3 regions of the Salinivibrio sp. VGrn1 genome follow, and region 1 is predicted to be linked to each of the others. Evidence: riboswitches for the same ligand, from Rfam matches in the RefSeq annotation. Region 1 holds a riboswitch; each other region holds the start of a gene.
The links. Region 1 has a riboswitch for thiamine pyrophosphate ahead of thiB (thiamine ABC transporter substrate binding subunit). Riboswitches for the same ligand answer to the same signal wherever they lie in the genome.

Region 1 (10,622 bases):
TTGCCTAAGGGCATTAGCGTAAGGTTTTCACGTTGGTAGGGGGCATTAACCTCGGGGTGAAAGCAGATAAAAGGTTGGCTAAAGCGCAACAGCAGCTCACTGACTGAAGATAAAGATTCAAAGGGGAGATACACCAGCACCGCCCTCTCCGCAGTGGACGATGCCACCGCTTTATCCACCGGAGTGGTATCAATAATTGGGGGTAAGATCGGTTGGTTAAAGTGATACCAATGCAAGCCAATGGCATAGTCGGTTGGCGCAAAATAACGCATGATCATGCGATTGATCAGCGTTTCTCCATGTTTGGGCACCGCGTGAGAAAACGCCGCTTGGTGGCTGATCGCCACCGATGGCACCCCTTGCCGGCGCGCCGCCCACGCACTGATGGGTTCAAAATCAGAGATAACCTTATCGTAACCTGATACATCAAGCTGGCGAATATCGCGTCGTAGCTGTGTAAAACGATTGTGTCGCGCGGTGGCTAACATATCAATTTTGCCATCACGGCTGACAAAGCTCATGCCGGTAAACGTGCGATAGTCACCAAATGGCGCCATATCAAAATAACGCTCGGCTGGCCGCCCCGAAAAAACAAAATCGACCTCGACATCATATCCTGCTAAGGCACAAGCCATGGCGCGGGCTCGCGATATATGCCCGTTACCGGTTCCCTGAACACCGTATAAAAGCTTCATTAAATACCTGTTATTCCGTAAAGATCGAAAGTGATACTGTGTGCCAACGTCGCGCACAGCAGCCCTAACCCAGCGCCAACCACGATATCGCTCACAAAGTGCACGCCCAGTAACACGCGCGAAATACCGATTAGGCTGGCCCAGATGAACACCAAAAGGGTTAACGAAGGAAAAAAGGTGCTCAGCAATGAGGCCATGAGAAAAGCGGCGGCCGTGTGGCCTGATGGCATACTGTAAAGATCGGAAGGCGTGATAAAGGCAGGTAACTGCGAAGGACGTGCGCGCCGAAAGCTGCGTTTAAGCACCCAATAGATCGGGAGTTCGATGGCAAAAGCCATCAATCCTGTGAGCAAAAACCAGAGCCCGACCGCCTCATGAAGCCACCATGCAGTAAAGCCAATCACCAGATAGAGTGGCCCGTCACCTGATCGGGAAACGGTACGGGCTATTTTCGCTGTGCCAGCGCTAAAGCGGTGAGATAAACACAGTGTCGACACCGTGTGGTCGAAGCGTTTAATCGCGGTAAAGCTTCTCATCCTGCCTCCCAATGCGGCGAGCTGATGGTTAAACTCTAGTCAGCCGGTATGACAGGTCGGTGACGTTATTGGGTCATCTCGATGAATTTACGTCGCCGCTTGAGCTCAGGTACGTTGGGACAAGTAAAAATAATGAAGACTGGACAAAGCCGCGCCAGAGCGTAGCACAAAAATCTAACTTTTAGTTTTAAAACCAGTTTAATCAACCAGTTTTTTACCGTTATATTGCGCAGAAAACGGGTTTTGTTTTTTTCAGATTGACGCTTTCCCCATCGCTCTGTTATTTCTGGTAACAGAATATTTACTGACGGACATCAGCATGACACTGTTTCACCTACGCCTCATCCTCCTCCTTATCGTGACCCAGTCGCGCGGGTAGGTTTTGGGCAGAAAACAGTGAATGCCAAATCTCAAAAACCCGCGCCAGACGCGGGTTTTTTTGTATCTAACGTCGCCAAAATAACATCAAGCGCCAATTAAAGAGCCCTTCAAAGCGGCCAAGCAAACACAACAGGGAGTCACCCATGAGCGAGAACAGCCAAGTCATTCTGTTTGATACCACCTTACGCGACGGCGAGCAGGCGCTGTCAGCAAGTTTAACCGTCAAAGAGAAATTGCAGATCGCCCAAGCCTTGGACCGCTTGAAGATAGACATTATTGAAGCCGGTTTTCCGGTCTCCTCACCGGGCGATTTTGAATCCGTGCGCACCATTGCCGAGCACATGCAACATGCACGCGTCTGTGCCTTGTCTCGCGCGGTTCCTAAAGACATAGATGTGGCCGCCGAATCCCTCAAAGCCGCTGACGCCTTTCGTATCCACACTTTCTTGTCCACCTCAACCATCCATGTCAAAGATAAGCTTCGCCGCAGCTACGATGACGTGGTCGAGATGGGGGTACGCGCCGTTAAGCATGCACGCCAATACACGGACGATGTGGAGTTTTCCTGCGAAGATGCCGGGCGCACCCCGATAGATAATCTGTGCCGTATGGTCGAAGCGGCGATTGATGCCGGTGCGACCACCGTCAATATCCCAGATACGGTGGGTTACACAGTGCCGAGTGAATTCGGCGATATCATTGCGACCTTGTTTAACCGCGTGCCGAATATCGACAAAGCCGTGATCTCTGTCCATTGTCATGATGACTTAGGGATGTCGGTCGCCAACTCTATTGCCGCGGTTCAAGCAGGCGCTCGCCAAGTGGAAGGTACTATCAATGGCATCGGTGAACGTGCGGGGAACTGCGCGCTGGAAGAGATTGCGATGATCTTGAAAACCCGCGCTGACTTGTTAGGCGTAGAAACAGGATTGAACCACACCGAAATTGCCCGCACCAGCAAGTTAGTTAGTCAGCTTTGCAACATGCCAATCCAACCCAATAAAGCGGTGGTCGGAGCCAATGCCTTTAGCCACTCCTCCGGCATCCACCAAGATGGCATGCTGAAAAACAAAAACACCTACGAAATCATGACCCCAGAGTCGATTGGTTTGGGCAAAAAGGCGCTTAATCTGACCAGCCGTTCCGGCCGTGCCGCGGTGAAAAGCCACATGGATAACCTTGGCTACGACCAACAAGGTTACGATTTAGACTCCTTGTATCAATCTTTCTTGCAGCTGGCAGATCGTAAAGGTCAGGTGTTCGATTACGACTTAGAAGCCTTGATGTTCTTCAACAACCTCAAAGAAGAGGACGACTTCTACAAGCTGAACTATTTAGGCGTGCAATCGGGCAGCCTAATGGCGACCACCAGCATCAAGTTGCAATGTGGCGACGAAGAGAAACGCGAGGCGGCAATTGGTAACGGCCCCGTCGATGCCCTTTATCAGTGCATCTATCGGATCACCGGCTATGACATTGAACTGGATAAATTCGATCTGACCGCCAAAGGGGAAGGAGAAGATGGTCTCGGCCAAGCCGACATCATTGCTAACTACAAGGGCCGTAAATATCACGGCACCGGGGTGTCGACCGACATTATCGAAGCCTCAGGTGAAGCGCTACTGCATGTGATCAATGCCATTTATCGCGCCGACAAAATCGCCCAGATTAAGGAACAATCCCACTTAAAACAGGAGACAGTATAACCATGGCCAGCGCACATCAGATTGCTATTTTACCCGGTGACGGTATCGGCCCCGAAGTCATGACGCAAGCCGAGAAGGTGCTTGATGCGGTTAGCGAGCGATTCTCACTCACTTTGGAACGTCACCACTATCCTGTGGGCGGTGCCGCGATTGATGCCCATGGCTCGCCGCTGCCCACACAAACCTTGGCTGGGTGTGAAAAAGCCGATGCGATTTTATTTGGTTCAGTGGGCGGCCCAAAGTGGGAGCATTTACCGCCAACCGAGCAACCGGAACGCGGTGCCTTGCTGCCATTGCGCAAACACTTTGGGCTGTTCTGTAACTTGCGTCCGGCACAAATCCACACTGGTCTCGAAGGCTTTTGCCCGCTGCGCGCCGACATTGCCGACAAAGGCTTTAACATCGTGGTGGTGCGAGAGCTAACCGGTGGGATTTACTTTGGTGAGCCCAAAGGACGTGAAGGTGAAGGCCGCGAGGAAAAAGCGTTTGATACGGAAGTTTATCATCGCTATGAAATTGAGCGTATCGCCCGCATTGCCTTCCAATCGGCTCAGTTGCGTAATAAGCAAGTGTGCTCAATCGATAAAGCCAATGTACTGCAAAGCTCAATGCTATGGCGTGAAGTGGTGGAAGAGGTGGCCAAGGACTATCCGGATGTCCACTTGAGCCATATGTATATCGACAACGCCACCATGCAGCTGATTAAAGACCCATCGCAATTTGATGTGATGCTGTGCTCGAATATTTTCGGTGACATCATCTCCGATGAGTGCGCAATGATCACCGGCTCAATGGGCATGCTGCCATCTGCGAGCTTGAACGCGAGTAAATTTGGTTTGTATGAACCCGCCGGCGGCTCTGCCCCCGATATTGCGGGTAAAAATATCGCCAACCCAGTGGCGCAAATTCTCTCCGCCGCGCTAATGTTACGCTACTCGTTAGGCGAAGAAGACGCGGCCTGTGCGATTGAGCATGCGGTCAGCCAAGCACTGGCGGCCGGTGAGCTGACCGCTGATCTGGCGGGCAACCATCCTGCCCTCAGTACCGAACAAATGGGCGATCGTATCGCCGCCTATATCCGCCAAGGCGCAGAATAATTACCCGTAAGGATACGAGCTATGTCGAATGCAAACACCCAGCAAGGCGCCAAGACCTTGTACGAAAAAATTCATCAAGCCCATATTGTCACCGAGCAGCCCGGCGAAGCGCCGCTGCTGTATATCGACCGCCATTTGGTGCACGAAGTGACCTCACCACAAGCCTTTGATGGTCTGCGGGAAAAAGGGCGTCCGGTGCGCCAAGTGAGTAAAACCTTCGCCACCATGGATCACAATGTCTCCACCGAAACCAAAGACATTAACGCGTCAGGGGAAATGGCGCGTATCCAAATGGAAACACTGGCCAAAAACTGCGAAGAGTTCGGTGTCACTCTGTATGACTTGAATCACCCTTACCAAGGCATTGTGCATGTGATGGGCCCCGAACTTGGTATTACCCTGCCCGGCACCACCATCGTCTGTGGTGACTCTCACACCGCAACCCACGGTGCTTTTGGTGCACTGGCCTTTGGCATTGGTACCTCTGAGGTCGAGCACGTGCTGGCCACCCAAACGCTCAAGCAATCCCGCGCCCGCACGATGAAAATTGAAGTCACGGGCAAAACCGCCCCCGGGATCACTGCCAAAGATATTGTCCTAGCCATTATTGGCAAGGTCGGTCATGCCGGCGGCACCGGGCATGTGGTGGAGTTTTGCGGGGACGCAATCACCGACTTGTCGATGGAAGGGCGAATGACGGTGTGCAACATGGCAATCGAATTAGGCGCCAAAGCTGGCCTGATCGCCCCGGATGACACCACCTTTGCCTATTTAAAAGACAAGAAATTTGCCCCGAAAGGCGAGCAATGGCAGCAGGCAATCGCCTATTGGCAAACCTTGCATTCGGACGCCGATGCGCAGTTTGATCGCGTGGTCACCCTCGATGGCAGTCAAATTCACCATCAAGTGACCTGGGGCACCAACCCCGGCCAAGTGGTCAGTGTGCATGATACCGTGCCTGCTCCAGAGACAATGAACGATCCGATTGAACGTCACTCGGCAGAACGCGCATTAAAATATATGGGGCTGACACCCGGCCAAGCCATCAACCAAATCCGTATCGATAAAGTCTTTATTGGCTCTTGCACCAACTCACGGATTGAAGACATGCGCGCAGCCGCCGCGGTCGCCAAAGGACGACGCGTGGCAGAGGGTGTACATGCCATGGTAGTGCCGGGCTCCGAGCAAGTGCGGGCACAGGCGGAGCAAGAAGGGCTGGATGTCATTTTCCGTGACGCTGGCTTTGAATGGCGTTTACCCGGCTGTTCGATGTGTTTGGCGATGAATAATGATCGCTTAGGCCCCAAAGAGCGCTGCGCCTCCACCAGTAACCGCAACTTTGAAGGGCGTCAAGGCCGTGAAGGCCGCACCCACTTGGTCAGCCCAGCCATGGCCGCAGCGGCGGCGATTGCGGGCCATTTTATCGACGTTAACCAAATATAAGGAGGCCTTATGTCAGGCATACACACTCATACCGGCATTGTTGCCCCGTTGGATGCGGCAAACGTCGATACCGATGCGATCATTCCTAAGCAGTTTTTGCAAAAAGTCACCCGCACCGGCTTTGGGCAGCACCTGTTTCACGATTGGCGCTTTTTAGACGATGCGGGCCAGCAACCGAACCCCGAGTTCGTGCTTAACCAAGCACGTTACCAAGGCGCGAGCGTCTTGCTCACCCGCGAGAATTTTGGCTGTGGCTCATCCCGCGAGCATGCGCCTTGGGCGCTGGATGATTACGGGTTTAAAGTGATTATCGCCCCCAGTTTTGCCGATATTTTCTATGGCAACTGCATCAATAACCAAATGGTGCCGGTGACCCTTGAAGAAGCCCAAATCGATGCTTTATTTGCGTATGTAGCCGAAAATGAAGGCGCGACGGTAACCCTGGATTTGCCCGCCCAAACCATTCGAGCCGGTGAACACTGCTTTGCCTTCCAGATGGATGATTTTCGCCGTCATTGCCTGTTGGAAGGGTTAGATAGCATCGGTCTGACGTTGCAGCACGAAGCCGATATCTCACGCTTTGAAAAACAAATACCAGACTTTTTGGTGTAATACGCCCTCCAAGAACGCCAATAAGCGCGGTATTACCCGTACTTATTGGCGCTTCAACCCATTTTTTCCATCCTCAATGAAAACAACCGCTGACTCGCTTGGTCTAGTCTCAAAGAAGGTTTGATCGCATTAAGGACTGGCAATGCAAAAACATTTGATAATTCTGCTCTGGTTAGTGTTTCCGCTCATCAGCCAAGCCGCGCCCAAAGCGGATTACTGGGCAATGTGGGATGCCCATAACCCTGACAGCCAAGCCACGTTTACCCATCACAGCTGGCAAGTGTTACTCGATAAGTATTTGCAATCTCAGGGGCAGCACACCTTATTTAACTATGCCGCCGTCACGGATAACGACAAAGCAACCCTCGACCATTACATTGGTATGCTCACCGCGCGCGACCCACGTACCCTGACCAAAGACGAGCAATACGCGTATTGGGTTAACCTCTATAATGCGGTCACGGTAAAACTGATTATCGCCGAGTACCCGGTCCGTTCCATCACCAAACTCGGTGGGCTATTTAGCTTTGGCCCTTGGGATGATGAAGTGGTTACCGTCGCTGGCGAGCCGCTCACTTTAAACGATATCGAACACCGGATTTTACGCCCGCTTTGGCAGGACCCGCGTACCCACTATGCGGTCAACTGTGCCAGCCTTGGCTGCCCTAATCTTCAGCCACAAGCCTTTCAAGCAAGTGCACTTGATGCACAGCTCGAGCACGCCGCCTATACCTTCATTAACAGTGATAAAGGCGTGAGTCAGCAAGGGGAAAAATGGCAACTTTCCTCAATTTATGAATGGTTTGAAGCTGACTTTGGTGGCGATAAGCAGGGCGTGATCGCTCACATAAACCAGTATCGCGATATTCCATTGCCACAAGAGGCAACATTGGAATACGACTACAACTGGGACCTTAACCAACTCGGCAACTAAAAGGCTTGGTTAACCCTAAGCCAATCAGTACAATACCACCGTACTCATTGGGGAGCCTCACGGCTGAGATTGCGCACTGCGCTAGACCCATCGAACCTGATCCAGCTAACACTGGCGTAGGGATTGAGACTTGATGTTGCCATCAACTTGCCTCAACACCCACGCCCAACTTAGGAGCGTGCTGTGAAAGTTTTTACCTCTGTTCTCACTCTGGTTTCTTTATCGCTATTATCACTCGGCGCCCGCGCCGCGGACCCGCTTACTGTCTATACCTATGACTCCTTTATTGCTGAATGGGGGCCGGGGCCTAAAATTAAAGCGAAATTTGAACAGCAATGCGATTGCCAACTTGAGTTTGTGTCTCTCGACGATGGGGCCGCCTTACTTAATCGCCTGCGCATTGAAGGAGAAACCACCCAAGCCGATATCGTACTCGGTATGGATACCAACTTAATGAAAGAAGCCGAGCGCAGTGGGATTGTTGCCGAGCACGCGGTCAATACCGAGCGCCTGCAAGTGCCTGGCGGGTGGGATAACAAATACTTTATCCCTTACGATTACGGCTATTTTGCCTTTGTGTATGACACTACTCGTTTGCTCGACCCACCCAAAAGCCTCAAAGCCTTGATTGAGGAGCGCGATGACATCAGTGTGATTTACCAAGATCCGCGCGTATCAACGGTCGGCCAGGGGCTAATGCTTTGGATCCAAAAAGTGTACGGCGATAATAATCAACAAGCATGGCGCGATCTTGCCGATAACACGATCACTGTGACCAAAGGCTGGACCGAAGCTTACAACATGTTCCTCAATAAAGAAGCGGACATGGTGCTCTCTTACACCACCTCGCCGGCTTACCACTTAGTGGCCGATGAAGACGATCGCTTTGCCGCCGCTATGTTTGAAGAGGGGCACTATATGCAAATCGAAGTCGCCGCTAAATCAGCCTATACCGATCAGCCGGAACGTGCGGATGCGTTTTTACAATTTATGCTCAGTGATGCGGCACAGTCGGTGATCCCAACCACTCAGTGGATGTATCCGGTCACCGATGTCAACTTGCCTGATGTCTTCTACACCTTGGACAAACCGCAAGAGAGCTTGCTGTATCAGCCTGATGAAGTGATGGGCAATCGCCAGCAATGGGTGCGTGACTGGCAAACCGCGCTGGTTGAATAGCCAAGATGCTCAACCCTTCTCGAACCTGGCCGGGCAGTATTGCGGCCAGCTTGGTCGTGGCTTTGATTGGCAGCGCACTCTGGGCGTTATTCTCTCACAGCCACGATTTGTCACTTGCCTCCTTATGGCAAGATACCTACTTGCGTCATGTCACCTACTTTAGTTTTAAACAGGCCGCTTTATCCGTCGTACTTAGCGTTGGGCTAGCAGTGCCAGTCGCTCATGCGCTGTCTCGCCGACAATTTCCAGCAAAGGCATGGCTGCTGAAGTTATTCGCCATGACCTTGGTGCTGCCGGTCTTGGTGGGAGTATTTGGACTGGTTGCTATCTATGGCCGTAGTGGCTGGATTGCACAAGCTTTCGCGCACTTCGATGCGGCTATGCCGTTTTCTATTTATGGCTTAAGTGGCATTTTACTCGCCCATGTGTTTTTTAATCTCCCTTTTTCCGCCCAATTAATGGTGCAAGCCTTAGAGGGGATCCCAGCCGATCAACGCCGTCTTGCTACCCAGCTAGGGCTCAAAGGCTGGCAACGTTTTAAGCACCTAGAATGGCCGTATCTACGCCAAAGCTTGCCTCATATCGTGGGGCTAGTATTTATGTTGTGCTTTACCAGCTTCGCGACTGTCATGGCACTGGGCGGCGGGCCGAAAGCGACGACCATCGAGCTGGCCATTTACCAAGCCATTCATTTTGATTTCGATTTACAAACGGGTGCTGTCCTCGCGCTGTGGCAAATGCTGCTATGCGGGGCCATCGCATTTACCGTGCAAACCTTGACGCGCCCGCTGCCGAGCACACCCAGTGAAGTGCTGCCGCTTCCTGCATCTTTGGATAGCCGTGCGGCCAAGTGTTGGGACGGCCTTTGGATTGGCCTCGTTTTACTACTGGTGTTACCGCCTCTCGGCGTGGTGATTGCACGCGGATTGAACCCCAGCGCATTAGCGGTGCTCGGCGATAGCGCATTGTGGCAAGCAACTCTGCACTCGCTGTTCATTGCCACGGGCGCCACCACCTTTGCTTTTGTGTTAGCCGTGGCGGTGATCTTAGCCAGTCGGCACTGGCGCTTACATGGACGAAAAAAACAGGCGGATGGGATAGAAACGCTCGGTGCCATCATCCTGGTAGTGCCAAGTATCGTGCTCAGTACTGGGCTTTTTTTGCTGTTTCGCCAGTTTAGTAACGTATTCAGCTTAGCGCTGTGGCTGGTAATGACAGTGAACGCCCTGATGGCGCTGCCTTATCTTATCAAGGTCTTGAGTGCCCCCGCCTTCCAGCTCGCTCAGTCATACCATAACTTGTGCGCCACCTTAGGCGTCAGAGGCATCACGCGTTTACGTCTGATTGAGTGGGACTGTTTACGTGCACCTATTGCGCGCGGTGTCGCGGTGAGTTTTGTGTTATCCATGGGCGATCTCAGTGCCATCTCCTTATTTGGTAGTCAAAACTTTCAAACCCTGCCCCTGTATTTGTTTCGCTTAATGGGCAGTTACCAAATGGAAGCGGGCGCCGCCGCGGCGATGCTGTTACTGCTCACCAGCTTGGGGTGTTATGCCCTACTGACGCGCCTTATCCAATGGAGACACGCATGTTAACGATTTCCGATGTTCAGTATAGTTACCAACAAGATTGGATGACCTTTGATGCCCATATCGCCCCTGGAGAGATTGTGGCCGTGCTCGGGCCCAGCGGGGCAGGCAAAAGCACCTTACTATCACTGATTGCCGGGTTGATTGCCCCTGATAGTGGCGAGATTGCTATTGATGGTAAGCCAGTGACAACAACCCCCGCCCACCAGCGGCCACTGTCTATCTTGTTCCAAGAGCATAATGTCTTTACCCATTTGTCGGTGTTCGACAATATGGCGATTGGCTTATCACCATCACTGAAACTCACCGCTACCCAACGGGAAAACATTGAACAGGCAGCGCAATCGGTCGGCTTAAGCGACTATCTCTCTCGCCTGCCCGGCCAATTGTCAGGCGGGCAACGACAACGTATCGCACTGGGTAGAAGCATCGCACGCAACCAACCTTTAT
Region 2 (10,622 bases), on a different contig from region 1:
GCGGGGGTGATTTCGCAGCAGCCGCCGACGACGAGGGCACCGTCGGCAATCCACTGTTGTACGCGTTCGGTGTGGACTAAGGGGGAGAGATCTTCCCGCGCTTGCAGGGCATCGGCTTTGCTGCCTTTGGCCATGTCTTCTACCGATTTAAACGCGTTGGCATAGCCGCCCACAGTGTCGGCTTGGGTCGCCATCTTTGGCATCGCCGTGGTAAGCACTTCTGGGTCGCAGCAATTGAGCATCACTGCTGTCGGTGCATATTCAGTGACCGCGAGCATGGCTTGTTCTAGCGACTCGCCAGAGCGGAGTGCGCCATTAGGCTCCAACCGAAACGCAACCCCAAACGGTTTACCTTGCTCACGGGCGGCGGCGCACGCTGCACGAGCTTCAAGGGTGTTGGTCATGGTTTCGATTAAAAACACATCCACGTGAGGTTGCAAGCGGGCGATGTGCGAAAATTCCGCTTTCATGTCTTCAAAGCTGCGTTGCGGCTGACCGAGATAACTGCCCACCAGCGGCGGCAAACAGCCGGCAATATCAACATCGGCGCTTGTCTCATCCACCGCTTGCTGCAGCGCTTCGAAGGCTTTTTGGTAAATAATGTCTATTTTATCGCTCAATCCCGCTTTGGCCAGACGCGTGGGGGTCGCTGGGTAGGTATTCAGGGTATGCGTTTTCGCACCGGCACGAATAAAGTCTTTGTGCACGTCTTTGACAATATTGGCATGTTTTAACATCACCGCGACCGACCAAAGCTTCGAGCTCACATCCGGCCCACGTTGATAAATTTCTTGTCCTAGGCCGCCATCGAGTAACGCTATCGATGTCATGGTAACTTCAGCCTCCTTCGGCCATTTATCCTTGGTTTAGTTTGAGGTTACCATGTGCTTATCGATTTAACACCCCGTTGTTACGCTACCTCTTCACTGCCCTCAATCGCGAGATGTTCAAGCTTATCAATCACCGTCATACTGGCGCTTTCCATCTCTTTTAATGCAGTGACCATTTGCTCGGGTTGCTGAGCATGAAACGCTGCCACCGCTGCTTTCGCGTGGGTATGCACTTGCTCGTGAGGCGCGGCAATGGCTTTAAACGTTTGCAACTGCGCGAAATATTGCTGGCCTTCACCCTGTTCATACCATTGGCCGAGACGGCATTGGGTGTGATCGGTGACATCGTCCGCGGTCATGCTGTCTTCACCCAGCACGACGCGGTATATCGCAAATTTAAAGCTAATATGGTCAAGTTTCGCCAGTTCACAAAAAGCACGCAGCGCAGAGGCTTTAATAGTGGTACGGCTATGCTGTGCTTGCTCACTCTGCGTGGCCATCGCATCGGCCACCTGTTGGCCTTGCTCGCTATATTCAATCGCGTCACTGGCAAGCTGATCGGTGAGTGTGCAAGCATGCCCACTCCCAGCGCGAATCTTCTCGACCAGCTGGGTGATATCTTGCGTGGCACTGGCGGTGCGTTCCGATAAGCTACGCACTTCATCGGCAACCACCGCAAACCCTCGACCCTGCTCACCGGCACGTGCCGCTTCAATCGCTGCGTTTAACGCTAAAAGATTGGTTTGATCGGCGACATCGCGAATCAACTTCACAATACCGCTCACCTCTTGGGCATGCTGGTCGAGCGCACGAATTGCTTCTGACGATTGCTGACATTGCGCGGATAACGACTGCACATGACGCGCAAGATCATTGACTTGTTCGGCACATGACGCCGCCTGATGGCTCACGTCCGTTACCCGTTCTTTTTCACCGTTGATGGTGTCTGCCAAGGTGGCCAGAGACGATTGCGTCGCATTGATTGAGTCACCGAAGTGGCACAAGTTGGCGTCGATGGCTTTTCCCGTTTGGCGTTTTTTCTCTACGGTGGCTAACTCTGCCTGCAATGCCTCTTTCTCTGCATTCAGCGCGTCGATGGTATGGTTAATCTGCTCAATTTTTTGCTGCAGAGCGACTTGTTTTTGCTGCTCTTGTTCTAATTGACGACGAGATATAAACACGCTGACTCCTCATTAAGTAATTAAGCTTCCTACAATATTTTAGCGGTTTATCTCACTGATGTATGATTATCCAAGCAAAGTGTGATCGCATTGACGCAAGGAGCTGATTTACACTGTAAACCTGACGCAAATCACTTCATACTGCGATCACTGTAAATAATGAGCGAACATTTATGACCTTTTGGTTGCTTTTTAAACGTTGGATTATCAGCCACTTCGCGCATTTAAACGGGCGTATTTTGGGGTTGGTGGTACTCGCCTATGGCGGGATTGGCTGGCTACTTTTACACGGCGCCGGTGAAACTGAGATGACCCAGTCACTCGGCCGCTATGTCTATTACTTGATGGTCACCGCGTCCACTGTCGGCTATGGCGATTATTCGCCCGCAACAGAAGCAGGACAGTGGATTACCGCCTTTTGGATTATTCCCGGTGGGCTAGGGCTGTTCGCCGTTGTGATTGGGCATGTGACCAGTGCGTTGGTCGATTATTGGCGACGTGGATTACAAGGAAAACGGAGTCTTACTGTGAAAAATCATATTCTGGTGTTGGGCTGGAATGGTCAACGCACCATTCAGCTCATTCGTCTACTACAAAGCGGTGTGCATGGCGATCGTCCGATTGTGCTTTGCGTACGTCCCGAAATGGAAAATCCGCTCCCCGGCGAGGTGGAATTTGTACGCGTCACCAGCTTTACCGATGCAGAGGGGATTGCGCGTGCGGGGATTGATAGTGCTTCGAGCATTATTATCGACAACCCAGAAGACGATATCACCCTATCAGCGGCCCTGTTCTGCGCGCATAAAAATCCGTCAGCGCATCTGCTCGCCTACTTTCAAGACGACGCGCTGAGCCAAATACTCAAACAACACTATCCACACGCAGAATGTGTACCGTCTGTTTCCGTAGAAATGCTGGCGAAAGCCGCTGTTGATCCGGGTTCCAGCCAGTTGCATCACGAGTTGTTGAGTACCGCACAAGGGATGACACAGTATTGTGCGCGCTACCCGACTAACGCGAGCACGACGGATGTGGGTACCTTGTTCAATCAGTTAAAGCATGAATACGATACAACCTTAATTGGTATCGACAAAGGTGAGGGCATTACCCTTAACCCCAGCTTGCAAACCGAAGTCGCCCCCGGCGATCGCCTTTTCTATATTGCCGCTGAACGTTTACCGCATTGGTCGGCGGCGTGATTCGGGCACCATTTATCACACGCGACACTGGCTATTAACCCTTCCGGAGCAGTCCGCCGCCGCCAAGACGGAGGCGGCGGACTGGCTTTACGTGCCCTATTCGCGAAAAAACGGTCTATTCGACCACCGAGGTTTCTTGTGCATCAGAATGACACGCTTCGACTGGGTAGGCGTAAAAATGATGCACAGGCCCCGCGCCTCTTCCCACCTTTAACTGCTGACTATGCGCTAAAGCCTCTGTCAAATACTGCTTAGCCGCCCGCCCGGCTTCAACGGGCGTCATTCCCTGCGCGTAATAAGAGGCCATCGCCGCAGACAGTGAACAGCCTGTGCCGTGTGTATTAACGGTTTCAACCCGACGGGCGCTCAGGGTTTGACAGGTATCTTGGCTAATCCACACATCCACGCTTTCAGGGGCGTGATGTAAATGCCCGCCTTTGAGCATCACATACGGGCACCCGAGCCGACGTAGGGCTGGAACTAACGCATGCATTTGCTCAATGGAGGTGGGAACAGGCTGACCGGTTAATCGCGCCGCCTCAGGCAGGTTGGGGGTGAGCACGGTTGCTCGCGGGATCAGCGCTTCAATCAGCGCTGTCATGGCGTGTTCATCCAACAAAGGATCGCCGCTGGTGGCTACCATCACGGGATCTAAAATCACCGGTAAGTGAGGCGATCGCGCCAGCACGGCGGCCACTTCGCGAATAACCGCTTGGTTGGCGAGCATACCAATTTTCACTGCACGCACCGGCATATCGTACAAGACGGCCTCTAACTGGGCACGGACAAAACCAGGATCAACCGCCGAGACGGCCTCAACGCCACAGGTGTTTTGCGCGGTTAACGCGGTGATCACCGAGCACGCATAACCGCCGGTGGCTGAAATCGCTTTGATATCGGCTTGAATGCCAGCACCGCCACCGCTGTCTGAGCCGGCGATGGTAAGAATAACAGGTGGAGATAGGTTCATAATGGCCCCTTAATCATCAGGGGCGGAAGGAGACAAAGCGAGCCAGAATGCGCCACTTCGTGTGCTGAACGTGTCAGTTCCCTCCGCCAGTGCTAACTGGATCAGGTTCTACGGGTCCTGCTTTCGCAGTCTCAGCAATCACTTGCTCCCCGACTAACACGGTCAGAATATAAACCTTAATGATAAAGCGCAAGTCTGATGTTTCTGATGGCGCGTTTACACATTCTCGTAATGGTTAATGGTCGTATTGCCTTGTTGGGCGGTTTTAAGCAGTTGTTCGAATCCATCTTGGATAAGCGGCCGCGCATATAAAAACCCCTGCACTTGGTCGCAGCCAATTGTCTGTAGCACCTGCTGCTGGCTGACTTCTTCCACCCCTTCGGCAACCACGCCATGACCAAAGCCATGGGCTAACTCAATCACGCTACCCACCAAGTGTTTGTCACTGGCGTTGGTGGCCAAATCTTGAATAAAACTGCGGTCGAGTTTAACCCAGTCTACTGGCAGTTGCTTAAGGTAACTTAACGAGCTGTAACCGGTGCCAAAGTCATCCAACGCGATATGCATCCCGGCATCCCGCAGCTGTTGTAGCTCGCGCAATGCCACCGAGATTTGCTGAATCAGTGCCGATTCCGTGACTTCCAATTGAATAATCGCCGGCGGCGTGTTTGTCGCATGGCAGCGAGCCAGCACACTCTCGGCAAAACCATGCCGGAGTTGCTGGGCAGAGACATTGATTGACAGATGAAAGTGCTCATCAGTCAGGCCCTGTACGCGCCATTGCGCCACCGCCTCCAGTGCCATCGCCAGTACTTTATCGCCAAGTTGCATCATATCGGCGCTGCGCTCGGCAATGGGAATAAATTCGGCGGGACTTATCGCCCCTAGGGCTGGATGCTGCCAACGCAGTAGTGCTTCTGCGCCCACCAGCAGGCCCCCATCAAGCCGCCATTTAGGTTGATAGACCAAGGAGAGATGATTGCTTTGCAAGGCCGGGCCTAGCTCAGTACGGATCAAGTGCTCTCGCTGCGCTTTACTGTCTAGCTCGGGCTGATACTCACCGACAGCCTGATCATCGGTCGGAATAGCCAGGATCGCTTGGCGAAACAACTGCGGCACATCGGCGCTTTCCGAGTCAGCACGGCTGATCCCTATATGGCAATGCAAGAACATCAGTCGCCCTTCGAGGGTATGATGACCACTGATGAGTCGGTGAATCCTCGCTGCTTTTTTCACCGCCTCTTCTCCGTCTCCCTCTATCAGCATCACCAGTCTCGAGCTGTCCCAAACCCCCACTCGATGCGAGCGCGCCACCGCACTGTTCGCCAGCAGCTCAGCAATGTGCTTATACAGGGCTTCGGTCATTAAATGCCCTTGATGCTGCGTCACCGCTTCCATCCCATCAAGCGCAATCATCAACACCGTCACCGACCCTCGCATCAATTGTCGCTCCGCTGCATCCAATAAGGCTCGGCGATTGGGGAGACCTGTCAATGGGTGGGTAAGAGAAAGGGCGCGTAAAGTGGCGGTTTGTTTGTTCACCAACATTTGCAAACGCGCAGCTTGGTCACGCTCTTTCAATGTTTTAAGCTGTAACTGCAGTAGGTTGTGAATACGCTGAAGCACTTCGTCATAATCAAACGGCTTGCTGATATAATCTATCGCCCCTCGGCATAGCGCTTGATTACGTAACCCCACATCATTATCCGCAGTGAGCACCATGACGGGTGGACAATGGTCCCCCAATGCTTGGTTCAGATCATCCAGCACCATGAGTCCCGAGCGCCGTGGCATGCGCATATCAAGCAAGATAAGATCGGGCACCGGCGACAAGTGGTCGTGCACAGCACAGGGGTCCGTTAGCCCAATCAGATGCACGTACCCCGCTTGGTCAAGCATCGCGGTGAGTAAGTCAATGTTTTCCGCGCGATCGTCAATGATCAAAATGGTCGCTTGTGATGGTGACTTTATCATTCCCTGTCCTCTAATAACGATTGAATAGCCGCGGCGAGCGCAGTTGACGATACGGGCTGCTGTAGTCGTATGTGTGGTGTGGCGGCGCTGCAATGGGCTTGCCCTTCCGCCCCAAGTATGATCAGCGGTTTATGCTCCATCAGGCACGTCCAATGTGCGGGCATTCGCGCTAAGTCATTACCATGGATGATAAAAAGTGATGGGGCGAGCCTATGTGTCATCGCTTCAGCCAACGAAAAATCGTGCGCATGGTGCAAGGTCAACAGCGGCCAGTCCTCAAAGCAATCAGAGACCAGCCGTTGCTGGTGACTGCCTTGGTCAATATAAAGCACACGGTGTGGCTGAGTGAGGCGTATATTCGCGTCAGAGGCTTCTGCAACCAGGGGCTCAGAGGAGTGTGGCTTCGCGCGATAAGGGAAGGTCACCGAGAAGGCACTGCCCTTGCCCTGTTGACTCGCAACCCTGATCTCACCTTGCATCTGAGTCACCAGTTGATAGGTGACGGCCAGCCCAACCCCCGCGCCTTCTATCAAAGAGTCTTCTGCCACTAAACGGTTAAAGGGCTCGAAAAGGCCGTCGAGCTGGTCGTCGGCAATACCAATGCCTGTATCATTCACCGTCATGGTCAGATTGCCGTGATGCGTGTGCGCATCCACCCAAACCCTGCCTTGTGGATGGTTATATTTCACTGCATTGCTGAGTAAGTTAATTAAGATTTGCTTAAACCGCGTTGGATCCACATAAAGCTCTCCCTCTTGCTCCGCAGGCAAACAATTTTGCAAGCTAACGTTCTGTCGCTCTGCCAGCGGCGATAAGGTTTGAATGGCATCATTGACCAATGCGCTAACAGGGTACCAGGTGAGATGAAGCACTGTTTGTCCGGCCTCTATTTTGGCCAGATCGAGCACGTCATTGATCAGTGCCAGCAAATGTCGCCCACTTTGGTGGATATGATCAACGTACTGGCGCTGATCATCGGCCAGCATCTGAGTGGGAGATTTGAGTAGTAGTTGCGCGTACCCCAGCACACTATTTAAAGGCGTACGTAGCTCGTGACTCATAGCGGATAGGAAGTCACTTTTTGCTTGGTTGGCGCGCTCGGCCTCTTGCATCGCTTGTAATAGCGGTGTGGCATCATACGCCACCGTTACAATCGCGTAAGGCTCTCCGGCAAGATGGTGGATCAGTGTTTTCGCCAACTTAAACGTCCGGCCGTCACGCAAGGTCACATCAATATGTACAGGCTCACCGTCGACCGTTAATTGGTGATCGAGTGCATTGAGGGTATCGCGCATGCCGTCAGGGAGCGCGCGACCAAATGCGTCAGCCAGTTGGCTCACATGATCCGCTCCCACCGCTTGTAAACAGGCTCGGTTTGCCAACGCATATTGGCCACCTAATTCTCTAACAAATACCGGATTACCGATGGCATCGATGATGGTTTTTAGCCGATTTCGCTCGTGCTGAACAGTGGCTTGGGCATGCGTGAGTGCGCTTAAATCCGACATAATGCCGATAAACTCTCGTCGTTCATCGATCCACACTTCGCTCACCGCCAAATGGATTGGGATCAGGCGCCCATCACGGTGCCGCGCGTTCACGCGCCGCCCTGTGCCAATAACATTGGGCTGACCGGTTGCAAGGTAGTTTTCTACGTATTGGCCGTGCTTGCCTCGATGCTCGGGAGGCATTAAACACGCCACATCCTGGCCGATAAGCTGCTGTTGCTCGTAGCCAAGTAGCGTGTGCGTGAAAGGGTTAGCATCAAGGATAATACCTTGGTCATCAATGACTAAAATGGCGGCGGCCGCACTGTCAACCAGCGCTTTGTAGTGAGCCTGCGAGCCGCCCGTGCGCCACCCATCCATGGTAGATTGATCCGTCATCGTGTTCCCGCCTCTAACAAAAACGCCCCAGCTATATTGGGGCGTCTACCACGGACCTAACGAGTTGATATCGTAGTCATTTTTTGTAGTTTTTGACCAAAGCGTCCACCTTTTTCAGGAACTGCTCTTTTAGGTTTTCGTGCTCATAGTCGAGATCATAGGTATTGTGGAACCCCACACGTAACTGTACGCCATTGCCCGCTAAATAAATGGTATAGCCGTCATAATCTGAGAAAGCGTCGATGCCATCTAGGCGGTGTCCATCTTCAATTTCTTCACCATACTCTGTCACTATCTCAAAGGCGCGTAGTAGGTGGGTAGGATTGAGTTCGTTTTTCACGCTTCCCTCCTGGCAGTGTTAGCGAAACTGTGCCCCACCTCCCGGCCGTGATCCACGACCATAAAGTGGGCCGGCCAATACCGGTGGCGTGGTCAACACATGCCCTGACACCTTAATCCGGTTTGGCTTAGAAATAATATTGGGCAAGGTTGCCAATGTATCAAGGGTGGTGTCTGGTCCCGTTTTTTGGATCGCTGTACCATAATTATAGCCATAATCAACGCAGACGACAGGAGAGCCCGCCGCCCTTGCCGCATGAACATCATTCACCGCATCGCCAACCACCAGCAATTCTGATGGCGGAACCGCTAAAATCGCCGCCGACTCAAAAATACTATCGGGATCCGGCTTTCCGGCCGCGATCGCATCCGTTCCTAAGATACGGGTAAAAAAGTGGCTGACCCCAAGCGCTCTAAGAAGGCTGTTCGCATGCGCCGTTTGCATGTCCGTGGTACATACCATCGGGAACTGGCGCTGAGAGAGTCCTTCAAGGCAAGCAAGTACCCCTGGATAGAGTCGAGTTTTTGGCGGTTTTTTGCCTAGGTATGAGGACAGGAACAACGCACGGGCTTGATTCAACACTGTGGTTGAAACCCGTCCATCAATGTGTCGCGTGAGCACCCGATGGATCAATAGATCCGCACCATCACCAATCCAGTCTCGAATCGCACTGGGCTCTTCCTCTGGCAAATTAAACCCTCGCAACATGCCGAGGACAGCGTCATAAAGATCATCAAAAGGGTCTGCGATCGTGCCGTCTAAGTCAAAGCATATCGCAGAGATATTCTCCAATTTTTTCATGGAACGCCTCCACAATCAGTGTGTTATAGCCAGAAAGGAAAGGGAACGGTGGATCGGACTTGCTATCCAACGAGTCTTTGAAAGTTAGCAGAGAACGAGAACGCGTCCTACCAAAACCGCAGGCAGAATGTATCGAATCACCGAGACAAAATTGTATAACTGACCGATTGCGCCCAAACTTCAGAGGCGAATCAAGCCCCTAACCATACCGTGATCAATTTCACATTTACATATCTTCGCACTCACCGATACCGACCTTAACCCTGTATAAAAAACCGTCACATTTTTGACGATTATTTGACCAGATGACTGCGCCCTGCGATCGAAAACCATCGCTTTGTCACAAAAATGAAACCTAAATAGGCACAGATTGTCATCGATGCACTCTACCCTGTCTCTCTCGATAGTGAGACTCGATGTATTCTTTATATGCGGTATTTTTCCTCACAGCCTCTATGGCGTTACCTAACGGTTATTATGATTGCGCTGATCGCAGGTTGGTCAGTCTATACCTTGGAAAACCAGCGTCAGCAAAGCCGGTTTTCTACCGATGTTGAAAAGCAGCGTCACGCACTCAGTAAAGCGTTTTCTCAGCTCTATGAGCTACAACTATCGGCGCAGCTTTATCTGCAACAAGAAGGCGGCCCAACGCGTGATAAATTCCATGCCTTTATCGATAACCATACCCAAAAGCGCTCAGGGCTTGATAGCGTCATGTGGCTACCTCGGGTCAATCGCGCTGAGTTAAAACAGTTTGCCGCGCAACAAGGTCACTATCACCCCTTTCCGCCACTCAATAACCACGCCTGCCAGTGGGTGATGCGAGGTGATACGTTTCCCGCACTTTACTTGTCTCCCAAAGCCGCGGCAGAGGGATATTTAGGTTGGCGCGCGGATGCGCAATGCGAGAATACCGTCACCATGGAGCGTGCCTATTTTAAGCGCCAACCGGTGGCAAGACTGATTCACGACGAGCAAGGACATGGGGTGCGTTGGTTCGCGGCCATTACTGCACGAGACGGCCAATTAGCCGGTTTTCTCTCCACCACACTTTATTTTGATACCTTTCTACCCACACTCTGGCAAGATGACACCCCCGCGCCCGATATGGGGCTAATCGCCCGCGAAGCCTTTGGCCACCAGCAAATGTTTACCACGCACTCAACGCAAGCATTGCAAAAATGGCGAAATACTCACTCGCCCGACATCACTATTCCGATAGCCGGAAGCGAAGAAGGGTTAGTGGTCAGGTTCACCCATCTACGCGGCTTGCACACGGGGCTACTCTACGGGGTGCTGGTTGGACTATTGGTACTGTCACTCGGCTTGTCGGTTCTGGCCAGTTTTTGGTCCTACGCCAACCGACTGTCATTGGCACAACAATTAGTCAACAAGCAGACCCGCCAGCTCACCCACCAAGCACAGCACGATAGTTTAACGG
Region 3 (10,622 bases), on a different contig from region 1:
CACGTAGCACTTGCCAATAACGGCGTACGCTAAATAGGCGACCCGAAGTGTCCGTGTGCGCAGGGCGTGTCTCGGGCAAAAAGACCATCACTAATACCAACCCTAATACCGCATAACCGAGCATAAAGGTGAAGTTAGCGCGCCAGTCAAAGACTTGGGTAAGCCAGCTCCCCAATAGCGGCGCCAAGGCAGGAACAAAGCAAATCGCGCCATTAAGATAGCTAATCATGTGGCCGCTGCGCTCTGCACCGAATCTGTCACGCACCGCTGCAAATGCACACACGGAAGTCGCGCACGCGCCAAAACCTTGTAGCAAACGCGCCACCAGCATCATATCCATCGAGGTGGCGAGCCACGCCATCAAAGAGCTCAGTCCATAGAGCAGTATGCCAATGACGGCTACAGGTTTGCGACCAAAGCGATCAGCCAACGGGCCAGCGAACAGCTGACCTAAGCCTAAGCTAAACATAAACCAAGTGATGGTATCCTGTACCAGCGTCGGGTTAACGTTAAAGTCTCCCGCCATATGCGGCAACGCCGGTAAATAAATATCAATCGCCATCGGGCTAAACAGCACCAGTAACACCATTAAGGCGACCAGTAAGCGATTCGATGTCGGTGAATCAGTGTGTGACATTGGTTACTCCTCTATACAGGCACGCAGTATAGTGGCTTCAGGATATGAACCATAATGGTTTATAGTAAAAGCAGTTATTCCCAAGGAGAATACCTGTAATGGATTTGGACCAGCTGCAGCGCACCGACCTTAATTTATTGGTGTGCTTACATGTATTGTTGGAAGAGTGTAATGTCACGGGCGCGGCAAAACGGCTGCATTTAAGCCAATCGGCAGTGAGTAAAAACTTAGCCCGACTTAGAGCGCAATTTAACGACCCGCTTTTTACGCGAGCGGCCCACGGGCTCAAACCCACCGTTCGAGCGCAAGCCTTACAGGCCAAATTACGCGCTTTACTCAATGATGTTGCGGCGATGACCGAGCCGGATCACTTTCAGCCGCACTTAAGCGATCGCTGTTTTCGCTTTGCCCTCGTCGAGAGCGCCTATCCATTGCTACTGCCACAGTTTATTGGCGATATGCTAGAAGCGGCCCCAGCTATCACCCTTAATACCGCCGCTTGGGATCAAACCACCTTTGATGGGCTTGCGCGAGGCAATATCGACTTTGGCATTACCGGTAAAGATTTAAATCCCGCCGATGCCATGCTGACCATGATGCCGCCCAAAGGCGTACGCTACCAAGAGCTTTGCCAAGATCACCAGTGTGTATTGATGCGCGCTGATCACCCGGCACTCAAGGGTCCATGGGATGAAGCGCGTTACCTTGGACTGCGACATGTACAGGTGAAGTGTGATGGGAATGACCGCTGGCTGTTGGACTATAAACTGGCAGAGCGTAATATTGAGCGTGACATTGCCATGTACGTGCCAGATTTCAACAGTGCGGCGAGCCTGTGTACCTATACCGACCTGGTGTTTACTTCACCAAGCCAGTTTGCGCATTATATTGCCGCGTCGCTCAATTTGGTGGTAAGGCCGTTACCGACGCCAATACCGCCGATGGCGTACACCTTGTTTTGGCATCAAAATCAAGAAAATGACCCGGGGCACCAATGGCTGAAAGCCTTGATTATTTCACGCTGTCAGCAATTTAGCCCAGCAAAATTGTAGCCTATCGCCAATCGCGCTAGGGTCTAACCCACTGGTTTTTTACGCGTGGCCGAACATGGCAAGTTCACCCCATACAAAGAAGGAAGAATAATGGACGCGACCCTTACCAAGCGTATTGAGCAGCTAAGACACTGGCTGGCTCAACACGATTATGACGCCCTACTCATCCCCCATGAAGACGAATACCTCGGTGAGTATGTGCCTGAGCACAACGAACGCCTTCACTGGGCGACCGGCTTTACCGGCTCAGCAGGCGCTGCGGTGATCACCCGCGACAAGGCAGCAATTTTTGTTGATGGCCGCTATGTGGTTCAAGTCCGTAAGCAAGTCCCCGCCGGCTTGTTTGACTACTGCCACCTGATTGATGAGCCACCGGTACAATGGGCCCAGCAACAATTGCCAAAAGGTGCCAAGCTGGCTATCGACGCTCGCATGCATAGCGCTGCTTGGTACAAACGCACTCAACGCGCGTTGGATGGGGCTTTGACACTGGTGAGTGTGGAGCAAAACCCGATTGAAAGCTTGTGGGACGATCGCCCCGCCCCGCTTAATAGCCCTGCTATTTTACTGGGTGAAGAGAAAACCGGCCGCGCCAGCTTGGATAAGCGTCAAACCATTGGCCAGCAGTTAGCCGATCAGAATCTTGATGCCGCGGTACTCACTCAACCCGATGCCGTCTGTTGGCTGCTCAATATCCGTGGTCGCGATATCCCACGTTTGCCCGTGGTACTGACCCAAGCGATTATCAAGCAATCCGGTGACGTGACGGTGTTTATCGACCCTGACCGTCTCCCCGAAGGCTTTGCTGCTCACGTAGGCCAAGGCGTGAGCGTCGCGCACCCTGATAGTCTGGTTGATGCCCTGCAAGCGCTGAGCGGTCAACGTGTATTGGTCGACCCAAACGGTGCCAATGCGTGGACACTGGACACCCTCCAACAAGCGCAAGTCACTGTGGTGGAAGCGCAAGACCCATGTGCGCTTGAAAAAGCGGCCAAGAACCCGCAAGAAATCGCCGGTATGCGTGCCTGTCACGTGCGCGATGGTGTTGCCGTGACTCGCTTTTTGGCCTGGTTTGACCGTCAAGTCGACGCCGGTGAACGCCCTGATGAAGCCGTGCTCGCAGACACCCTGTATCAATTCCGCCAACAAGACGATCAACTGGTCGACTTAAGCTTTGATACCATTTCCGCCGCCGGTGGCAATGCGGCCATGTGTCACTATAACCACAACAATCAGCCCAAACCGAGCGTGATTGAGAGCAACAACGTCTACTTGGTCGACTCAGGCGGTCAATACTATGACGGCACCACCGACATCACCCGTACCGTGCCAGTGGGCGAGTGCAGCGCTGAGATCAAAAAGGCCTTCACGCTGGTGCTTAAAGGGCATATTGCGTTAGCGACCGCGCTGTTCCCGAAAGGCACCTCAGGCAGCCAGCTTGATGCCTTAGCACGCCAGTATTTGTGGCAACACGGCTATGATTTTGACCATGGCACCGGTCACGGTGTCGGGCATTTCTTGGACGTGCACGAAGGCCCGCAGCGCATTTCCAAAGCGCCCAATAGCGTCGCGCTATTGCCGGGCATGGTGGTATCAAACGAGCCGGGCTACTATCGCGCCGACGCGTTTGGGATCCGGATTGAAAACCTCGAGTTGATTGAAGAAAAGCCCACCGAGGGCGACATGACGATGCTCGGGTTTGCCTCACTCACGCGTGCACCGATCGATCGTCGTTTGGTCGATGTGAGCTTACTCAGCGAGGCGGAAATCCAGTGGTGGAATCGCTATCATCAAACCGTGTGGGATGAAATCAGTCCCCACCTCGATGATCAAGACCAAGCTTGGTTAAAACAAGCGACCGCGCCGTTAAGTCGTTAAGTCGCGTCTTCACCGAGTATGAAAAACAAAAAGCGTCCGATTGGACGCTTTTTTTATTCCCCTTTCAGGGCTTTCTCGACCGCTTTGGGAGAAAAGCCGCGCAAAGTCGTATCGCCAATGCAAATCACCGGGACACCCCGCGAGCCAGTTGCCGCCAGCAGCTTCTTGCCTTTGGGCGTGGCCGTATCGACAACACGATAACGCAGCCCTTTTTTATCCAAGTAAGCTTTGGCCGCCTCACAGTGAGGACAGCGCGGACCTACATATACAGTAATACGTTTCATGCCCGCATTGTCGCTAACCCGCTGCCGTTTGTGAAGCCATTTGCGCCTGACGCGCGATATCGTAGATGTTATCCCAATCTTTCCACACCACCTCAAAACCGAGCGCACGAACGCTGGCGGCTACCTCTGCCGCGCTGCGCTCATCACTGATAGCAAACTGCTCCAATTGTGGCTCCGGGTTCGCGTAGCCGCCCGGTTGGGTTTTTGACGCCGCGGATAAGCTCGTGACCCCAAGCGGTAACACATTGTCGCGAAAGTGCGGTGACTCACGTGTCGATAGCGACAGCTCCACCTGCGGATTCCACAACCGATAGGCACAAATCAGCTGAACCAGCTGCTTATCCGTCATCACCGATTTCGGCTGCAGCGCGCCCGCGCAAGGACGTAAGCGCGGAAAAGATAGCGAATAGCGGCTTTGCCAGTATTGCTTTTCCAAATAATGCAGATGCTGGGCGGTAAAAAAGCTGTCGGTACGCCAGTCCTCTAGGCCAATCAAGGCGCCCAAGCCGATCTTATCGACCCCTGCTTGTGCCAACCTATCTGGGGTTTGCAACCGGTAGTGAAAGTCGGTTTTATTCCCGCGCTTGTGGTGTTCCCCATAGGTTGGAGCGTGGTAGGTTTCTTGGTACACCATCACCGCATCCACACCTTGTGCCACCAAGGCGCGATACGCCTCGGTATCTAGCGGCTGCACCTCCATCGCCACATGATGAAAGTATTGCTTCACCACCGGTAAGGCGCGGAGAAAATACTCGAGCCCTACCTTGGTTTCATGCTCACCGGTCACCAAGAGCACACTGTCAAAGCCCATTTTTTTGATCGCTTCACACTCGGCGGCGATCTCGGCTTCATCCAGCGTGCGCCGTTTGATTCGGTTTTCCATCGAAAAACCGCAATAAGTACACACGTTGGCGCACAAATTGGAGAGATACAGCGGAATGTAAAACCCCATGGTGTAGCCAAACCGCTGCCGCGTCAGCGCCGCAGATTGCTGAGCCATGACCTCGAGATATCCTTCAGCGGCAGGGCTGATCAGGGCGGCGAAGTCGTCCAAATTACGCGATGACTTGGCCAACGCCCGCTCAACATCTTGACGCGTTTTGCTGTAAATCGAAAGCCGATGATGATCCCAATCGAGTGCCGCCCACCGCTCAGAAAAACTCATCACGCCTCCTTAGCGTCAAGAAACGCGGTTAAGGGGCTAGAAGCGTGGGCGTGATTTTGTGTGCCCGCCAGCCCAGCGCGATACGCACATCGTCCGGCTTCAACCGCTTGTTTGAACGCCGCGCCCATGGCAATCGGATCGCCAGCGGTGGCAATCGCGGTGTTCACCAAGACGGCATCAGCGCCGCGCTCCATCGCTAACGCCGCATCTGACGGTGCGCCAATGCCAGCATCAATGATCACCGGCACACGGGCTTGCTCGATAATGATGTCGAGAAACGCCATTGAGGCCAGTCCTTGGTTGGAGCCAATCGGTGACCCAAGAGGCATCACCGCCGCGCACCCCACCTCTTCCAAACGCTTACACAGCACAGGGTCAGCATGGCAATACGGCAGCACCGCAAACCCCTCATCCACAAGGGTTTTCGCCGCTTGAAGGGTTTCAATCGGGTCAGGCATCAAATATTTGGAGTCGGGGTGAATTTCCAACTTCACCCAGTGCGTTCCCAATGCTTCTCGAGCAAGACGCGCGGCAAAGACCGCTTCTTGCGCATTCTTCGCCCCCGAGGTATTGGGCAGCAGGTGCACACCGAGCTCGCGCAGCGGGGTTAAAATATCATCTTGTATGGCATGGACATCGACTCGCTTTAGCGCCATGGTGACCAGTTCAGTACCACTGGCCGCCAGTGACTCGGCCATGGTCTTGCGACTAGCAAACTTGCCGGTGCCGGTTAACAGTCGAGATGAAAACGTCGTATCCGCAATGGTTAACATGATTATCCTCCGGCAATCGCTTGAAAGACCGCCAAGCTATCGCCAGCGGTAAGTGACGTGGATGACCAAGCATCACGCGCAATAATGGTCTGATTTAGCGCCACTGCGACCGACTCGGCTGGCACCTTCATCTCCTCAATCAATTGCGCGACGGTCGTGGCATTGACCTCTGTCGGCGTGTCATTAATGGTTAACTGCATCGCTTACCTCCCGCTTAGGCTGACAAACCGCACAATGCGGATCCACGGGCAGCGAAAAGTGCTGCCATGTCATGGTTTGTCCATCCAGTCGTGACAAGCGATTGGTCCCGACCGCCTGCCCTAATAACAGCTTTATTCCTTCCAGCGCTTGCGCGGTGGCCATCATGCCGACCACAGGTCCCATTACCCCGGATTCTGCACAGCGTGTGGGTTCAGAAAGCGTCACGTCTGCGAAGGCGCACGCATAACATGCGCTATGCGGTTGATAAACCAATAACTGGCCTTGCCAACCGATCGCCGCTGCGCTCACCAACGGCGTACCAGCCTCTACACAGGCTTGATTGACTGCATGGCGAGTGGCGAGATTATCACTGCAATCAAGGACCACATCCGCCATCGCTACTTCGAGCGCCAGACGCTCACCTTCTAGATAGGCATTGATGGCTCGGCACTGGCAATGTGGATTCAGCGCGACCAAGTTAGCGGCTAGCGACGCGGCTTTATCGGTGCCGATTTGCGCCTCCCGATACGCCACCTGACGCGCCAAGTTAGATAGCTCAATGTGGTCCGAGTCAGCAATCGCTAACTGACCCACGCCAGCGCCTGCAAGATAGAGGCCCGCGGTGGTTCCAAGCCCACCGGCACCGACCATTAACACACGCGCCTTGCTAAGTGCCTGCTGCCCGCACTCTCCAACTTCTGGCAGCATGATTTGCCGGCTATAACGCAGGTATTCACTGTCCGATAGCATCACGCCCTCCTTGTTGTCTGGATGGATTAAGACAGCGGTCAAATGCGTCAATGCGCGCCGCTAAATCAGGCGCTTGCGTCACGGCACGGACCACCGCAATGGCGTCCACGCCAGTGCGCCAAACGTCAGGGGCTCGGTTGAGATCAATACCGCCAATCGCCACCGTCGGGAAGCGGCCATCCACAGTCGCCACCTGCTGCGCTAACGCAGAAATGCCTTGCGGCGGCTCGGCGAGCTGTTTGGTGGTAGTGGGAAAAATATGGCCGATGGCAAGATAACTGGGCGAGAGCGCAATCGCTGCAGCAAGTTGTTCGGGACTGCGTGTCGATACGCCAAGGCGCACGCCTTGTCGTGCGAGCCGGTCAAGATCCGCCTCTTGTATGTCTTGCTGGCCCAGATGAACGCCATAGGCGCCAGCTTCAAGCGCAAGCTGCCAGTGATCGTTGATAAACACCTGGGCATAGTGCGCGCGGCCCAACGCCACCGCACGCTGTACCCAGTCTGCCAATTGGGGATGTCCCGGCTGCTTCACACGCAGTTGCACGGTTTTCACCCCCAAGCAAAGCAAGCGTTCGAGCAAGTCCACATCGTCTACCACCGGATATAATGGGCCTATACCTTCAGACATAGATGCAAACGGGGTCAGGCTCATGACTCCACCTTATCGCTGTCCGCTACCTCAGCGCCTTGTTGTGACGAATGATGGGATTTTTGCAGGTAGAGCTCACTGCCCTTTGCTCGAAACTCTTGCGATTTTTGCTGCATGCCTGCTAACGGGTCTTCCAGCATGGTGACATCAATCGCTTCGCCCGCAGCGGCATAGCCATTTTCTTTGGCATAATCGCGGACTTCTTGGCTGATCTTCATAGAGCAGAATTTTGGCCCACACATGGAGCAAAAATGCGCGACCTTGCCCGACTCTTGAGGCAGTGTTTCATCGTGATAAGCACGCGCCGTCACTGGATCTAATGCAAGGTTAAACTGATCTTCCCAGCGAAATTCAAAGCGCGCTTTGGAAATGGCGTTATCTCGCACCTGCGCGCCCGGATGTCCTTTGGCTAAGTCGGCGGCGTGCGCACACAACTTGTAAGTGATAAGCCCAGTTTTAACATCCTCTTTATTGGGCAGACCCAGATGTTCTTTGGGCGTGACATAGCAAAGCATCGCACACCCAAACCAGCCAATCATCGCCGCACCAATCCCGGAGGTGATGTGGTCGTAACCAGGCGCAATATCGGTAGTCAGCGGGCCTAAAGTATAAAAGGGCGCTTCGTGGCAATGGGTGAGCTGCTCGTCCATATTCTCTTTGATCATGTGCATGGGCACATGGCCGGGGCCTTCAATCATCACCTGCACATCGTATTCCCATGCCACCTTGGTTAGCTCGCCCAGGGTACGTAACTCACTGAACTGGGCTTCGTCGTTCGCGTCAGCTACTGAGCCGGGACGTAACCCATCGCCTAATGACAGCGATACATCATAGGCAGCACAAATCTCGCAGATTTCACGAAAATGGGTATAGAGGAAGCTTTCTTGATGATGCGCCAAGCACCATTTGGCGATAATCGACCCACCACGCGAGACAATCCCAGTCACGCGATTGGCAGTCATGGGCACATAGTGCAAACGCACCCCAGCGTGAATGGTAAAGTAGTCGACCCCTTGCTCGGCTTGCTCTATCAAGGTATCGCGCATCACTTCCCAAGTCAGGTCTTCGGCAATGCCATTCACTTTCTCAAGCGCCTGATACATAGGCACGGTGCCAATCGGGACTGGGCTATTACGTAAAATCCACTCGCGGGTTTCGTGGATATTGCGTCCGGTCGATAAATCCATCACCGTATCCGCGCCCCAACGGGTCGCCCACACCAACTTTTCGGTTTCTTCTTCAATGGAGGAGCTCACCGCCGAGTTACCAATATTGGCATTCACTTTCACCAGAAAGTTACGCCCAATAATCATCGGCTCCGCTTCTGGGTGGTTAATGTTGGCCGGAATAATCGCACGCCCTTCAGCAACTTCTTGGCGCACAAATTCGGGAGTGATGTTTGAGGGTAAATGCGCGCCAAAGCTTTCTCCTGGGTGCTGGCGGTTTAGCTGCTCTTCACGATACTGCTGACGTCCCATATTTTCCCGGATAGCGATAAATTCCATCTCTGGGGTGATAATGCCTTGGCGTGCGTAGTGAAGTTGGGTCACACATTGGTTAGGTTTTGCCCGACGGATAGACGGTAAGGCACTAAAGCGAAGATCATCTAAGGTTTCATCACTAAGGCGGGTCTGCGCATAGTCTGAGCTCACTGCATCAAGAAACTCTGTATCGGCACGCTCATCAATCCAGGCTTTGCGCACTGGCGCTAAGCCTTGGTAAATATCGATAGCACTCTGTGGGTCAGTATAAGGCCCTGATGTGTCATAAACCCGAATGGATTCATTGGCTTCGTACTGCGGATTATCTTTACTGCCACCCACAAAGGTCGGAGACAAATGGATTTCTCGCATCCCTACGCGAATATCGGGTCGCGATCCCTCGACATAGACTTTTTCCGAGTTGGGGTAGGTTTGCGCAGAGAGGGAATCGATAAAAGATTTGGCCTCAAGACGGGCCTGTTTACGGGTCGACATAGCATTACTCCGGTGTTCATTATGGGAATTAATGCTTGCCGGAAAACGCTGAATTGAGATGTGAGCAAACTGGCAGACGCGTACGGTCTGTGATCTGATGCATCTCTTGTTCCCTTCGCTGGTACTAACCAGATCAGGTTCAACGGATCCCACTTAACGTGGTCTCAGCCAATTGGCACTCCGACAAGTTCAACGCCAGTATAAGAAATCACCGCCGCAACAACAAGCGACGTAATGGCATGTTTTTACCTACCCAGTAATGCGTCCTAGCAACCAAGCCCCCATCGCGGCCGCTCCTAAGCACAACGCAAGGTTGAGACCCACGTTTAACAAGGCTTTCACCGTCTCACCATGTTGAAAAAGAAGCAAGGTATCCACTGAAAAGGTCGAGAAGGTGGTGAACGCGCCCAAAAAGCCAATCGCAATCAGTTGACGCCAAGGCACTGGGGCAATCAGTTCTTGGCTCATCGCCGCTAAAAAGACACCCATCGCTAATGATCCCAGCACATTAACCATTAGGGTGCCGTAGGGAAATCCTCGACCAAACACCGCGACGCTCCACTCTGAAACTAAAAAACGCGAAGACGCCCCTAATGCGCCACCAAGTCCTACCCACAATATGCTTACCACAGGGTGCTCCTTTCGATTGGTAAAAAGTCATCATACCGCGACATGTGAACAAGAAACAGGAGGAAGAAAAAGGGAAGAGGGTTAGGGGTGCTAGAAGCATAATGAGTCACATACAAAAAAAGCACCGACAATGTCGATGCTTTGATGTTTGGCAGGGGTAGAGGGATTCGACCGGGCTGGCGACCCAGCCCCCAACACGCTTTTGTGTAGATTGCATGTTCACATCTACCCTTAATCGGCTTACGAGAAGCTTGATGATTCACATACAAAAAAAGCACCGACGATGCCGATGCTTTGGTATTTGGCAGGGGTAGAGGGATTCAACCGGGCTGGCGACCCAGTACCCAACACGCCTTTTGTAGTTTGCATGTTCACATCTACCCTTAATCGGATTACGAGAAGCTTGATGATTCACATACAAAAAAGCACCGACAATGTCGATGCTTTGGTATTTGGCAGGGGTAGAGGGATTCGAACCCCCAACACGCGGATTTGGAATCCGCTGCTCTGCCAATTGGAGCTATACCCCTGTATATAGGTGCCTATTGTAGCGATCCCGCGACAAATTACCACCACCAATTACTCTTCAGACGTTTAATCGCTTATTTATAAAGCAAATCACCCCAA

Region 2: it holds a riboswitch for thiamine pyrophosphate, as region 1 does, so the genes downstream of both, thiD (bifunctional hydroxymethylpyrimidine kinase/phosphomethylpyrimidine kinase) here and thiB (thiamine ABC transporter substrate binding subunit) in region 1, are expected to answer to the same signal.
Region 3: it holds a riboswitch for thiamine pyrophosphate, as region 1 does, so the genes downstream of both, thiC (phosphomethylpyrimidine synthase ThiC) here and thiB (thiamine ABC transporter substrate binding subunit) in region 1, are expected to answer to the same signal.

What each region holds. Positions count from the first base shown of each region.
Region 1 is NZ_SATA01000006.1:117,991-128,612, reverse strand. Features, by position in the region: gene EHW56_RS10855 (MJ1255/VC2487 family glycosyltransferase) at 1-695, opposite strand, end outside; gene EHW56_RS10850 (phosphatase PAP2 family protein) at 695-1,231, opposite strand; gene leuA (2-isopropylmalate synthase) at 1,756-3,318, shown strand; gene leuB (3-isopropylmalate dehydrogenase) at 3,321-4,415, shown strand; gene leuC (3-isopropylmalate dehydratase large subunit) at 4,437-5,858, shown strand; gene leuD (3-isopropylmalate dehydratase small subunit) at 5,868-6,470, shown strand; gene EHW56_RS10825 (DUF547 domain-containing protein) at 6,613-7,404, shown strand; TPP riboswitch at 7,443-7,544, shown strand; gene thiB (thiamine ABC transporter substrate binding subunit) at 7,588-8,583, shown strand; gene thiP (thiamine/thiamine pyrophosphate ABC transporter permease) at 8,589-10,178, shown strand; gene thiQ (thiamine ABC transporter ATP-binding protein) at 10,172-10,622, shown strand, end outside.
Region 2 is NZ_SATA01000002.1:438,138-448,759, forward strand. Features, by position in the region: gene EHW56_RS04990 (homocysteine S-methyltransferase family protein) at 1-830, opposite strand, end outside; gene EHW56_RS15605 (methyl-accepting chemotaxis protein) at 911-2,011, opposite strand; gene EHW56_RS05000 (potassium channel family protein) at 2,185-3,210, shown strand; gene thiD (bifunctional hydroxymethylpyrimidine kinase/phosphomethylpyrimidine kinase) at 3,326-4,180, opposite strand; TPP riboswitch at 4,242-4,342, opposite strand; gene EHW56_RS05010 (bifunctional diguanylate cyclase/phosphodiesterase) at 4,397-6,154, opposite strand; gene EHW56_RS05015 (PAS domain S-box protein) at 6,151-8,040, opposite strand; gene EHW56_RS05020 (DUF3081 domain-containing protein) at 8,117-8,380, opposite strand; gene EHW56_RS05025 (HAD-IA family hydrolase) at 8,399-9,181, opposite strand; gene EHW56_RS05030 (EAL domain-containing protein) at 9,659-10,622, shown strand, end outside.
Region 3 is NZ_SATA01000005.1:198-10,819, reverse strand. Features, by position in the region: gene EHW56_RS08945 (multidrug effflux MFS transporter) at 1-637, opposite strand, end outside; gene EHW56_RS08940 (LysR family transcriptional regulator) at 736-1,689, shown strand; gene EHW56_RS08935 (aminopeptidase P family protein) at 1,780-3,567, shown strand; gene EHW56_RS08930 (glutaredoxin family protein) at 3,621-3,851, opposite strand; gene thiH (2-iminoacetate synthase ThiH) at 3,865-5,016, opposite strand; gene EHW56_RS08920 (thiazole synthase) at 5,016-5,789, opposite strand; gene thiS (sulfur carrier protein ThiS) at 5,792-5,989, opposite strand; gene EHW56_RS08910 (HesA/MoeB/ThiF family protein) at 5,973-6,740, opposite strand; gene thiE (thiamine phosphate synthase) at 6,724-7,392, opposite strand; gene thiC (phosphomethylpyrimidine synthase ThiC) at 7,389-9,365, opposite strand; TPP riboswitch at 9,459-9,558, opposite strand; gene crcB (fluoride efflux transporter CrcB) at 9,615-9,995, opposite strand; tRNA gene EHW56_RS08890 (tRNA-Trp) at 10,449-10,525, opposite strand.